DNA from 3 places in the Kineococcus mangrovi genome. Region 2 is predicted to be linked to each of the others. Evidence: riboswitches for the same ligand, from Rfam matches in the RefSeq annotation. Region 2 holds a riboswitch; each other region holds the start of a gene.
What was found. A riboswitch is a leader RNA that binds a small molecule or an ion and turns the genes downstream of it on or off. The one in region 2 is predicted to bind S-adenosylmethionine.
Positions count from the first base shown of each region.

Region 1: another riboswitch for S-adenosylmethionine. It lies ahead of AB2L28_RS10850 (methionine ABC transporter ATP-binding protein); the one in region 2 lies ahead of AB2L28_RS19015 (O-acetylhomoserine aminocarboxypropyltransferase/cysteine synthase family protein).
Region 3: another riboswitch for S-adenosylmethionine. It lies ahead of AB2L28_RS07870 (acyl-CoA dehydrogenase family protein); the one in region 2 lies ahead of AB2L28_RS19015 (O-acetylhomoserine aminocarboxypropyltransferase/cysteine synthase family protein).

Region 1 is NZ_JBGGTQ010000004.1:404,606-408,853, reverse strand. It holds gene AB2L28_RS10865 (AAA family ATPase) at 1-64, shown strand, start outside; gene idi (isopentenyl-diphosphate Delta-isomerase) at 92-622, opposite strand; gene sfnG (dimethylsulfone monooxygenase SfnG) at 803-1,948, opposite strand; SAM riboswitch class I at 1,959-2,040, opposite strand; SAM riboswitch class IV at 2,197-2,306, shown strand; gene AB2L28_RS10850 (methionine ABC transporter ATP-binding protein) at 2,434-3,438, shown strand; gene AB2L28_RS10845 (methionine ABC transporter permease) at 3,435-4,166, shown strand; gene AB2L28_RS10840 (MetQ/NlpA family ABC transporter substrate-binding protein) at 4,156-4,248, shown strand, end outside.
Region 2 is NZ_JBGGTQ010000010.1:166,869-171,116, forward strand. It holds gene AB2L28_RS19010 (LLM class flavin-dependent oxidoreductase) at 1-624, opposite strand, end outside; gene AB2L28_RS19015 (O-acetylhomoserine aminocarboxypropyltransferase/cysteine synthase family protein) at 624-1,946, opposite strand; SAM riboswitch class I at 2,058-2,164, opposite strand; gene AB2L28_RS19020 (NtaA/DmoA family FMN-dependent monooxygenase) at 2,232-3,539, shown strand; gene AB2L28_RS19025 (hypothetical protein) at 3,556-3,678, opposite strand; gene AB2L28_RS19030 (DUF3253 domain-containing protein) at 3,714-4,133, opposite strand; gene AB2L28_RS19035 (flavodoxin family protein) at 4,214-4,248, shown strand, end outside.
Region 3 is NZ_JBGGTQ010000003.1:411,550-415,797, reverse strand. It holds gene AB2L28_RS07875 (GNAT family N-acetyltransferase) at 1-56, shown strand, start outside; gene AB2L28_RS07870 (acyl-CoA dehydrogenase family protein) at 67-1,344, opposite strand; SAM riboswitch class IV at 1,409-1,520, opposite strand; gene AB2L28_RS07865 (AAA family ATPase) at 1,737-3,719, opposite strand; gene mshB (N-acetyl-1-D-myo-inositol-2-amino-2-deoxy-alpha-D-glucopyranoside deacetylase) at 3,887-4,248, opposite strand, start outside.

The DNA of each region.
Region 1 (4,248 bases), on a different contig from region 2:
CCTGGCCGCTCACGACCTCGCGGCTCACGACCTCGCCGCCCACGACGGCGAGGGCACCGGGTGACACCGGTCCAGCGGGGACGGGTGGGGCTCAGAACTCCTGCAGCTGCAGCCGCATCCACGGGCTGAACGGGCCGGGCCCGGCCGCGACCTCGGCGCGCAGGTCGGTCAGGTCCACCCAGCGGTGGGCGTCGGCCTCCGCCGGGTCCAGGGCCAGCTCACCGGCGAGGCGGGCCGTGAAGACGGGGCAGATCTCGTTCTCGACCGTGCCGTCGGCCATGACCGCGCGGTACCGGAACGCCGGCAGCAGCGGCTGCACGTCGGCGACGGGCGCGCCGAGCTCCTGCACCGAGCGCCGGGCCACGGCGTCGGCGGGGTCCTCACCGGGCCCGGGGTGACCGCAGAAGGAGTTCGTCCACGCCCCCGGCCACGTCCGCTTGACCGCTGCGCGCCGGGTCAGCAGCGTGCGACCGGCCCCGTCGACGATCCAGCAGGAGAACGCGAGGTGGAGCGGGGTGCTCGTGTGGTGCACGTCGGCCTTCGGCGCCGTGCCGCAGGGCGTGCCGTCGTCGGTCAGCAGGACGACCAGTTCGACGGTGGGGTCGGCGGGGGCGAGGGTCACCCCCGCACCGTAAGCCGTTCGGCGGCGCACGGCGAGCACGCGACGCCGACACGCGCGCCGCGGCCGCGACCCCGGGCAGGAGGGTCCCCCGTGGTCCCCCGGTGGTCCGTCGCCGTCCCGCCGGCGGTCAGGACCGCGCGGGCGGGGACCACCGGGACACCCCGGCCACCCTGCCCCGGCTCAGGCCGGGACGGGCTGGGTCGCGGCGACGACGGCCTCGTCGAGCTCGGCGCCGAGCTGCAGGTCCTCACCGGCGGCCAGGCGCGCCTCGAGCTCGCGCACGCGCGGGATGACGAGCTCGCCGAACGCCTCGACCTCCTCCTTGACGTGCAGGAACCCGAGGAGCAGCAGGTCGACGCCGACGAGCCGGTACGCCAGGACGCGGCGCGCCACCTCGTCGGGGGTGCCGACGAGCCCGGTGCGGAACCCGTCGTTGTACTGCACGAGGTCGCGGAACTCGCTGTCCGCCCACATGCCCTTGCCGTCCCCGGTGGAGTTGCCCGCCTCCTGGACGGCGGCGCCGAAGCCCTCGACCTTGGTGCGGTCGGCCTTGGCGATGATCTCCTCCAGGACGGCCTCGGCCTCCTCGCGGGTGTCGCGGACGAGGGCGAAGCCGTTGAGCCCGAACCGGACGGTGCGCCCGTTCTCCGCGGCGAGGGCGGAGACCTCGCGGACGCCCTGGGCGGCCCCCGCGATCGACTTGCCGTTCATGAAGTACCAGTCGCTGACGCGGCCGGCCATGGCCTGCGCGGCGGAGGAGTTGCCGCCCTGGAAGAGCTCCGGGGTGACCGCGGGCTGCGGGCGGAACGTGATGTCGGAGGCGTTGAAGAAGTCCCCGGACTGGCTGTAGCCGTCCTCGCCCCAGACCCCGCGCAGGAGCTCGATGAACTCCTCGGACTGCTTGTAGCGGTCGTCGTGCTCGTGCCAGGTGACCCCGAGCTGTGTCGCCTCGTTCTTGAACCAGCCGGACACGATGTTCAGCGCGAGGCGGTTCTGGGTGAGTTCCTGCGCGGTCGCGGCGAACTTGGCGAGCACACCGGGGTGCCAGAAGAAGGGGTGGACGGCGGCGATCACCTTGAGCCGCTCGGTGGCCAGCAGCAGGGCCAGGGAGAACGAGGTGGACTCGTGCTGGGCGTCGGCGCCGTAGGAGGCGAGGTAGCGCACCTGGGTCAGTGCGTACTCGAAACCGACGCGTTCGGCGGCCTTGGCCACCTCGACGTTGTAGGCCGGGTCGTGGCTGGTGCGCTGCTCGATCGTCGAGACGACGAGACCGCCGGAGACGTTGGGGACCCAGTAGGCGAACTTCAGGGGCTCGTGCAGGGGCATCGCGAAACGTCCTCCATCGGTCCTGGCGGTAGCACCCCCGTGGGTTGCTGCGGCGTCGTCGAGCCAGGTCTCTCAGCCGCTCTGGATGGGTTCCCCCGCAGCGTACCCCCTCCGGCGGACCGATGCTCCCGGCTCTTTTCGGGACCGGTACGACGTTGTCCCGCAACGCATGTCGGAGACCCCTCTCCGACTCCGGACGTCCCGGAACCGCTTGACGGGGGTCTGCGGCGGCTGCCACAGTCGAGGCAGGTCATGAGCGCCAGCGTCAAGCCCCGGCTCGCTGGCCGGCAACCCTGGTTCGTCACGGGGTGCTCCGGGTGAGGACCAGGTCCGCAGGAGTTGCGGGCAAGGACGAACCAGGAGTTCCCGTGTCGAAGGACTGTCGCCGCTCCCGCTGAGCGCACCCTCTGCTCCCCCTCCCCACCGGACCCGGCGTCGCGCCGGGCCCGCGACCTCCCCTGCCCGGACGCCGCCCAGGAGACGACGTGATCGAACTGCGCCACCTCACCAAGACCTACGGGGACCCCCCGCACGCCACGACGGTCCTGGACCACCTCGACCTCACCGTCCCCGACGGCAGCATCACCGCCGTCGTGGGCCCCAGCGGCGCGGGCAAGAGCACGCTCGCGCAGTGCGTGACGCTGTTGACCCGCCCGACGTCGGGGTCCGTCGTCGTGGGCGGCCAGGACCTCACCCGGCTGGGTGCGGGGCGGCTGCGCGAGGCGCGGCGCCGCATCGGGACGATCTTCCAGTCCGACGGCCTGCAGACGCGCCGCACGGCCGCGCAGAACGTCGAGCTCCCGCTGCGCTACCTCGGCGTCGTGGCCCGCGACCGGCAGCGGCGCGTGGCCGAACTGCTCGAACGGGTCGGGCTGACCGGGCTCGCCGACCGCTACCCGCACGAGCTGTCCGGTGGTCAGCGCCAGCGCGTCGGCATCGCCCGCGCCCTGGCCCTGCGCCCCGGCGTCCTGCTGTCGGACGAGGCCACCTCGGGGCTGGACCCGCAAGCCACGGCCTCGATCACCGGCCTGCTGCGGGAACTGCGCGACGACCTCGGGCTGGCCATCCTGTTCATCACCCACGAGATGGACACCGTCGTCGACGTGGCCGACGCCGTCGCCCGCCTGGAGCACGGACGGATCGTCGAGGCGGCCCCGCTCCTGGACGTGCTGCGGGACCCGGCCTCGCCCGTCGGGGCGGCCCTGCTGCCCCGCCGCGGCGTGGGCGACGCGGGCGGTCTGGCGGTCTGGGAGGTGCACTACCGCGGTGACGACGTGCCCGCCGACTGGCTGACCACGACGTCCCGCGAACTGGGTCACGACCTCGCCCTGCTCGGGGCCTCGGTCGGGACCGTCGCCGGCCGCACCGTCGGGCACGCCACCCTCGGGGTCCCCGGCGGCGTCGACCCCACCGCCCTCACCACCGCCCTGGACCGCCGGGGGCTGCACGCGCAGGTCCCCGCCGTCCCGCGGGAACTGGACCTCGTGTGAACACCCCGCTCGCGCAGATCCCCGCGCTCATCGCCCCGGCGCTGCTGGACACGCTGCTCATGGTCGGCATCGTCATGACGATCGTCGTCCTGCTCGGGGTGCCCATCGGCGTCCTCGTGCACAACCTGGCCCCCGGCGGACTGCTGGAGAACCGCCCCGCGCACACCGTCCTGTCCTGGGTCGTCAGCACCGGTCGCTCGCTGCCGTTCCTCGTCCTCATGGCCGCGCTCGTCCCGTTCACCCGGTTCGTCACCGGCACGAACATCGGCATCCGCGCGGCCGTCGTGCCGATGGTCCTGGCGGGCACCGCGTTCTTCGCCCGCATCGTGGAGAACTCCCTGCGGTCGGTGCCGCCGAACCTCGTGGCGGTCGCCCAGGCCTCGGGAGCCTCACCGCTGCAGGTCATCACGACGGTGCAACTGGCCGAGGCCACCCCCTCGATCATCGGCGGGTTCACCATCAACACCATCGCGATGATCGAGTACTCCGCGATCGCCGGGACCATCGGCGCCGGCGGGATCGGCTACGTCGCGGTCACCTACGGGTACCAGCGCTTCGACCACGCCGTGATGATCGCCACGATCGTCGTCCTCGTCGCGCTGGTCGCCCTCGTCCAGCTCACCGGTGACGCCCTGGCCCGCGCGGCCGATCCGCGCACCCGTCGCCGCCCCCGCACCAGGAACCGCCCCACCCCCACCCCGACGCAGGAGACGACCCTTGTCCGCTGAGACCCGCGAACACACCACCGACGACCACGGTTTCGAACTCCGGACGCGACGGCGCTGGCCGTTCGTCGCGGGCGGGGCCGTC
Region 2 (4,248 bases):
CGGCAGCGCGTTGAGCGGGCCGTCGAGCGCGAAGTGCTCGCCGCGGTGCTGGAAGGCGTCGATGCGGGCGCCGTCGGCGAACCGGCCGGAGACGGGATCGGCGACGAGAGCGCCGTCGTCCCAGCTGTGCCACAACCGGCGGACGACGTCGATCCACTCCTGCGCCCGGTCGTACGCGACGTCGTGGGCGACGGGTTCGCGCCCGACGTGGCGGGCGCTGCCCACGTCGGTGACGAGGTTCAGCCCGAACCGGTCGCCCGAGAGGTGCTGCAACGTCGCCGCCTGCCGGGCGGCGAGGTAGGGCGGGGTGATCCCCGCGTTGACCGTGGGGACGATCCCGAGGTGGGTCGTCGCGGCGAACAGGTAGGGCGCGAGCAGCAGCGGGTCGTGCTTGGGCCCGCCGTAGGCCGCGCGGACCCGCAGGTCCAGCGTCGCGGGGTTGCCCAGCGAGACGGCGTCCTCGACCACGACGAGGTCGAACCCGGCCCGTTCGAGGTCTCGGACCGCGTGCGCGTACAGGTCCGGCCGGGTCCAGTCGTCGTTCCAGGCCTGGTAGTCCCGGCCCCAGCCCTGCGGGCCGAAACCGCGGGAGAAGAAGTACCCGAAGTGCTGCAACCGGCCCATCAGGACCGCACCTGCGCCAGGGACCCCTCGTGCGCGGGGTCGTGCGTGGCGGCCAGGGCCCGTTCGAGGTCGGCGACGAGGTCGGCGGGTTCCTCCAGGCCGATCGACAGGCGCAGCAGACCGGGCCAGATCCCCGTCCCGAGCCGTTCGGCCTCGGTGCGGTGGGCGTGGGTGGTGCTGGCCGGGTGGATGACCAGCGAGCGCACGTCCCCGACGTGGGTCATCCGCGTGAACAGCTGCACGGCGTCCACGAAGCGTTGCGCCGCAGCCCGTCCGCCGGCGAGCGTGAGGGACAGGACCGCCCCGGTGCCGAGCGGCAGCAGGCGCTGCGCGACGGCGTGGGAGGGGTGGTCGGGCAGGGCGGCGTGGTCGACGGAGACGACCTCGGGACGTTCCAGCAGCCAGCGGGCCAGGATCTCGGCCGTCGCGCTCTGGCGGGCCACCCGCAGCGAGAGCGTCTCCAGGCCCTGTTGCACGAGGAACGCGTTGAAGGGCGAGATGGCCGGCCCCAGGCGGGAGGCCACCACGGCGCGGGTGTGCTCGACGTAGGCGCGCCGCGGACCGTACCGGTCGACCCAGCTCACGCCGGCGAGCACGCCGGCGGGGGCGGTGAGGTGCTCGAACCCCGACCAGTCGAACCCCTGCCCCGTGACGACGACGCCGCCCAGCGCGGCGCCGTGACCGGCGAGGAACTTGCTGGCGGAGTGCACGACGACGTCGGCGCCGTGCTCGAGCGGACGCAGGAGGTACGGCGTGGCGAACGTGTTGTCCACGACGAGGGGGAGGCCGTGCCGGTGGGCCACGGCGGCGACGGCGGGCACGTCGAGGACCGCGTTCTTGGGGTTGGCGATCGACTCGGCGAAGAACGCGCGCGTCGTGGGGCGGACCAGCCGTTCCCAGTCCTCGGGACCGGCCGCGAAGTCCACGGAGATCCCCAGCCGCGCGAAGTTCTCCAGGAACAACCCGCGGGACCCCTCGTACAGGTCCGCGGCGGCCACCAGGTGGTCCCCGGCTCCGAGGATGCCGAGCAGGGCCACCGTGAGCGCGGCCTGCCCGGTGCCGAGCAGCAGCGCGTCGGTCCCGCCCTCCAGGGTGGCGAGCCGCCGCTCGACGGCGGCCGTCGTCGGGTTCCCCATCCGCGTGTAGACGAACCCGTCGTCCTCCCCGGCGAAGCGGGCCCGGGCCTGCTCGAAGTCGTCGAAGACGAACCCCGCTGTGAGGTGGACGGGGGTGACGCGGGCGCCCGTGACGGGGTCGGGTTCGCTGCCGGCGTGGACCTGCCGGGTGGCGAAGGACAGGGGGGCGCTCGGGACGTGCGGCATCGCAGGGCCTTCCGGGGGCGGGACGGGTGAGGTGTCGGGGCGGTTATGCCCGACAGGTCGTCCCGGCGCTGCGCAGCAGGTCGATCACGAGACGTCGCGTCAGCGGCGCGTGCTCCATCGGTGGTCCTCTCCCATCGGTCCTGGCGGGAGCACCGACCCCGGCGGGGCGGTTGCTGCGGCGTCGACGAGCCAGGTCTCTCGGCCGCTCTGGATGGCACGTCCAGTGGAGGGCACGGCACCCTGACCTGTCAAGCGCTTCACGCGGCCGGGGTAGCGTGCGGCCCCGTGATCCTCACCGCGATGCTCTTCTACCCCGGCGGCGAGCACCTCACGAGCTGGCGCCTGCCCGGGGGACGTCCCGCCGAGTACCTCTCGGTCGACTACTACGAGCGCTTCGCGCGGACGGCGGAGACCGCCGGTTTCGCCGCGCTGTTCTACGCGGACGAGCTCTACGTGTGGGACCGGTTCCCCTCCGGGGTCGAGCACGTGGCGAACCTGCGGCCCGAACCCTTCGGCCTGCTGGGTGCGCTCTCGCGCTGCACCGAACGCATCGGCCTGGTGGCGACGGTGTCGACGACGTACAACGAGCCGTTCCACACCGCCCGCCAGGTCGGTTCGCTCGACTTCCTCAGCTCCGGACGGGCCGGGTGGAACCTCGTGACGTCCGCGAGCGACGAGGAGGCCCGCAACTTCGGCCTGGACCGCAACCTCGACCACGCGGCCCGCTACCGGCGCGGCGCGGAGTTCGTCGACGTCGTCCACGGCCTCTGGGACAGCTGGGACGACGGGGCGGTGGCGCCGGACGTCGCGACGGGCCGGTACGCCGACCCCGCCGGGATGCACGTCCTGGACCACGCCGGTGAGTTCTTCCGCGTCCGCGGTCCGCTGAACCTGCCGCGACCACCGCAGGGGCGACCGGTGCTGTTCCAGGCCGGGTCCTCGCAGGACGGGCGCCGGCTGGCGGGTCGGCACGCCGAGGCGGTGTTCGTGCCGGGGTCGGCCCCCCTGCCCGGGGCGCAGCGGCTGTACGAGGACTACAAGCGTCGGGCCGTCCAGGCCGGGCGGGACCGCTCGCACCTGCTGGTCCTGCCGGCCGTCTCCCCCGTCCTGGGCGCGAGCACCGCGCAGGCGCACGAACGCCTCGAGGAGATCGAGGCCCTGACCCCGGACCGGCTCAGCCTGGACTGGCTGTCCCACCACCTCGGCGTGGACCTGTCCGACCGCCCTCTCGACGAGGAGTTCCGCTTCGACTTCGCGGGCGGGTCGAACCAGGTCCAGACGGTGTTCGAGGGGATCCGCAAGCTGCTGGACCGCGACCGGTTCACGTTGCGCGAGCTGTACCGGACCATGCTGCGCCGCCGGTTCCTGCCGGGGACCCCCGAGGAGGTTGCGGACTGGATGACGCAACGGTTCACCCGGGGCGCGGCCGACGGGTTCACCCTCGCGTTCTCCTCCGTCCCGCAGGGCGTGGAGGAGTTCGCCGAGCAGGTCGTGCCCCTCCTGCGGCGCCGCGGGGTGCTCGCCCCCGAACTCCCGGCGACCACGCTGCGGGGCAACCTGGGTCTGCCGGTGCCTGGCAGCCGCTGGTCCTGAACCTCAGGCGCCAACCTCAGGCGCCGAGCGCGGCGAACCCCCGGCACCCCTCGACGAACCGGTCGAGGTCGTCCGGGTCGGCGACGTGCGTGACGGTCTCCTCGATCTCGTCGTCGTCGCGGCCGACGTCCTCGCGCACGGTGGGGCGGGTGCCGGCGACGCCACGCCCGCCCCTCAGCGCCGGCGCACCCGGATCGGGCCCTTCGCGGTGGAGGGGTCGACGACGCGGCCGCCCTGGGTGATCTCGGCCTCCCCGGCGGCCACGAGCCGGCGCGCCGCGGACCGCGCCGGCTCCCCCAGGTCGCGCCAGTCGTCCCCGCCGACCGCACGGGCCGCCTCCTCGGGGTCGACCGTCCCGGACCTCCCGCGTTCGGCCAGGAGGCGGCGCAGGGCCACCTCGAGCGCGGCGTCGACGGCGCCGGAGGACTTCGCCCTCCGGCGGCAGGCGTCGGAGCAGTGCTTCACGCCGTCCCAGTCGCGCTCCCACTTCTTGCGCCACGTGATGGTGCGCCCGCACACGGCGCAGTCCTTGGTCGGCAGTTCCCCGCGACGGCTCACTCGAACGACACCTCCCCGTCGGCCGGTCGTCACCATGCCACGCCCGCAGTGCGCTCGCGACGCGACCGGGTTAGGTTGGGGATGCTTTTGCACGTTCAACGAAACGGGAGGTCCCTGTGAGCGACGTGAAGCTCGCGATCGTGTACTACTC
Region 3 (4,248 bases), on a different contig from region 2:
GCGTCGGGTTCACCGTCCACCACGCGTACCACTACCGGGTCGCGCCGCCGCGCTGAGCGCCGCGGGCTACCGGCCGGGCGCCTCCTGGGCCCGCACCGCGGCCGGGTCGACCGAGGCGTGGGTGCCGATGTCCCAGACGAAGGGCGGCTCGGTCCCGTTGACCGAGAAGTCCCCCACGATCCGCTGCTTGTAGATCACCGGGTTGTGCGAGGCGACCGTGCGCGCGTTGCGCCAGTGCCGGTCCAGGTCCCGGCCCCGCGAGGTGCCGGAGGCGCCGAGCGTGTTGAACAGCAGGGTCGCCGCCCGCGGCACGGACTCCGAGAGCACGACCTGGGCCTGGGCCGTCCGGATCTCGGCCAGCACGTTGGCCTCGCGGTCGGCGTCCGTGCCGGGCAGGTGCGCGGTGTCCGCGGCGGCCTGGACGGCCTGCGCCGCGGCCCGCACGAGGGCGCGCGCGGTGAAGGCGGTGGAGGAGATCTCCCCGACGACCGACAGCACCTGCGCGTCGTCGCGCACCAGCGGGGTCAGGCCGTGCGTGTAGCTGCGCGTGCGGGCGCGCACCTGCGCGCCCGTGTCGCGCTCGACGGCCGCGGCGATGCCGGCCTGCACGGCGAGCAGCACGAGCTGGTACAGCGCCGTCTGGTAGCGGAACCGGTCGGTGAAGGGGGCGACGTCGGCGGGGTCGACCTCCACGTCGTCGAGGACGAGCGTGCCGGTGCCCGTCAGCCGCTGGCCAAAACCGTCCCAGTCGTCGGACACGCTGGCGCCGGCCCCGTGGACCGGGACGAGCGCGGTGACGACCTCGAAGCCCCCGTCCGGGAGCGCACGACGGGCGGTGGCGTCGGTCCAGTCCGCGAAGATCGTGCCGGTCGTGTAGTACTTGCGGCCGCTGACGCTGGTGCGTCCGTCCCGCGTGGTGACGACGGTCTGCTGCTCACCGGTGACACCGTCCCCGACCTCGCTCCAGGCGTTGCCGACGAGCTCACCGGCGACGATGCGCTCGACCCAGCGGGAGCGGTGCTCCCCCGGCGGCAGGGTCAGCACCTGCTCCACCCAGGCGATGTGCCCGCGGAACACCTGCGGCAGCGCCGAGTCCGCGGCCGCGAGGTCGACCAGGAGGTCGGCGAACTCGACGAGGTCCAGGCCCTCCCCGCCCTCGGCCACGGGCAGGCGCAGCCGGCCGAACCCGGCCTCGAGCAGCTCGCGCACCTGCGCGCGGGGCAGCTCGTGGTCCTGCTCGCGGGCGACGACACCCTCGGCGCAGCGGGCGAAGAGCGGGGCGAAGCGCTCGGCGGCGGACGGGGCGGTGGAGGGGGTGGGGGCGGTCAGCGTGTCACTGGTCACTGCGAGGTCTCCTCGGTCGCGGACGCGGCGGCGTCCGGGCGGGAGGACCGGCCGGTGCGAGGACCGTTCGTCCTTACCCGGGCCGGAGCACCAGGGTCAGGTCGTCACCCGGGGCACCCCACGACGAGGAGGGTTGCCGGCCAGCGAGCCGGGGCTTCGCGCTGGCGCTCATGACCTGGCAGCAGCAAAGCAGACCGCGCGCTCGGGTTCAAGGCGGTGCCCCGTCCAGCGCACGGCCGAACGGGAGCGGTGCACCCGGCCCCCCGGGGTGCCCCGCTCCCGCGCCCCGCTCGCGACGGCCGCCCCCCGGAGCCGGCCCCCGGCTCCGGTGCCGTCGCGAGGTCCTGCGCCGCGACCGGGACTCCCCTCCTGCGTCCCGGTCGCGACGAGCCTCAGACCCGCCGGTCGGCGGGGTCGCGCAGGTCGACGACCCGCTGCGGGGGAGCTGACGCGTGCTCGGCCTGCGCGGCCTCGAGCACGTCGGTGATCTCGTGGCCGATGAGCTCGTGGCGCTCCAGCAGCGCGTCCCGCAACGCCTCGACGAGGTGGCGGTGGCGGCCCAGGAGCTCGCGGACGGCCTCCTTCTGCTCGCTCAGCAGGTTCTCCACGAGGCGGCGGCCCTCGGAGTCGCCCAGGACGCGGGCGACGAGGTTGCCGTCGGCGAAGGCGCCCTGCTGGACGGCGGCGAAGGAGACGAGCGTGCCCGCCATGCCGGCGGACCCGACCATCTGCGCGGCGACCGACGTCGCCGACTGCAGGTCCCCGGCCGGGCCGGTGGAGACGTCGCCGAAGAACAGCTCCTCGGCCACCTGGCCGCCGAACGCGATCCCGATCATGCCGGCGAGCTCGGTGCGCGAGCGGGTGTAGACGTCCTCGGCGTCGCCGTGGGCGAGCAGGCCCAGGGCGCCGGCGCGCTTGACGATCGTGAGGATCTCCAGGCGCCGCTGCGGGGCGACGAGCCACGCGACGGCGGCGTGCCCGGCCTCGTGGGTCGCGATGAGGCGCGCCTCGTGGTCGGTGTAGGCGACCGGCTGGCCGAGACCGACCTCGGTGACGAGGCGGGCGTGCTCGAGGTCGGCCCAGTTCATCCCGTCGCCGCCGCGGCGGACGGCGTTGACCAGGGCCTCGTCGAGCAGGTTCTCGATCATCACCGGCGAGTAGCCGTTGGTGATGCCGGCCAGCGCGTCGCGCCGCTCGGTCTCGTCCAGGGGCGCCTCGTGGGCCTTGCGGGCCAGGAAGTGGTCGACGAGCTGGCGGCGGCCGGTCTTGTCGGGCAGGCCGAAGCTCATCCGGCGGTCGAAGCGGCCGGGCCGCAGCAGCGCCGGGTCCAGGGCGTCGGCGCGGTTGGTCGCGGCGATGAGGAGGACCTCGACGGGCTCGCCGACGGGGCGCCGGAGGCGGCGGTGGGCCGGCAGGAACCGGTTGGCCGCGTCGACGAACCAGCCCTGCAGCCGTTCGGTCGCGGTGGGCTCGTCGAAGGACTGCATCTGCACGAGCAGCTCGTTGACGACACCGCTGGCGCCCTCGCTGGAGGCGAGGCGCTCGGTCCGCAGCGCAGCGTGCCCGGTCGTCGTCCCGGTCCCGGTCCCGGACATCGGCAGGTTCGTCAGGCCGCCGCAGCCGACGACGCTCGAGTGGGCGGAGGTCGCGGCGGAGGTCGTCGCGCTCATGCCGCCGCGGGCTCCGGCGATCGCGTCGATCTCCTCGATGAACCCGATGGCCCCGCCCTCGCGGCGGGCGGCCTTGCGCAGGGCCTTGAAGTAGGAGCGCAGCTTGCGGGCCGTCGCGCCGTACCACATGGACTGGAAGCTGGTCGCGGAGACGAACAGGAACGGGACGCCGGCCTCGCGCGCCATGGCCTTGGCCATGTGCGTCTTGCCCGTGCCGGGCGAGCCCTCGAAGAGCAGCCCGCGGCGCGGGCGCCCGCCCATGCGGCTGCGGAACGTCCGCGAGCCGAGGAACAGGTCCAGGCTGCGCTCGACGTCCTCTTTCACCGGGTCCAGGCCCTTGACGTCGTCGAGGGAGACGTCGATCTGCTCGGGCCGGTAGACGACGTGCGGGGAACGGCCGGAGACGAGGGTCTGCCCGAGCAGCAGCGCGATCATCACGGCGAAGAAGAGGCCCACCATGACGTAGATCGGGTCGACCGCCGGCAGCGACGGGACGAGGGACCCGCCGGTGGCGAGGCGGACGTCGAGGACGAGCAGCACCGCGAGCACGACCAGCAGCAGCGTCTGCGTGCGGCGCCGGCGGTTGCGCTCGCGCAGCCGCCCGACGTCGGCGCTGTCGCGACCGGCGCGGGGCGCGCCGGGACGGTCGGGTCGCCCGGGCGCGGGCGTGCGCGGGGCGTGGGGGGCGCGCAAGACGTGGGCCACGGGCCGCTCCTCCTCGGGTCCCGCCCGGCGGGTTCCGGACGTGGGCCCAGCCAACCCCGCCCGCTCACACCCGACCACCCACCGTGACGCGTTCGGACGATCGCGTTCACCCGCCCGGAGCAACGGAGCGTGTCGGGTCGATCACCCGGCCCGGGCGTGCGCGTGCGCTACCCGGCGGGTGCCACGCCGGCGAAGAGGTCGGTCTCCCGGCCCTCGGGGTCGAACGGGCCCGAGGCCACCCCGTGCCGCAGGCGGAAGTGCTCGGCGGGCCAGACCGGTTGCGGCACACCGTTGGACAGGCGCATGACGGGCACCTCGGCGTCGAGGTCGAGCTCGACCTGGGTGGCGTGGGCCCGCAGGGCGGCGAGCTTGGCGGGCAGCTGACCCGTCCCGTCGACCGTCGTGGTGACCTCCCCGTCGGGCACGACGACGCTCGGCAGCGTCCCCTCGGGGTCCCCGGCCCCCGCGGCACCGGTCCGGGCCAGGGAGCGCAGCGCCACCCGGACGGCCGACTCCGGCTGGACGATCT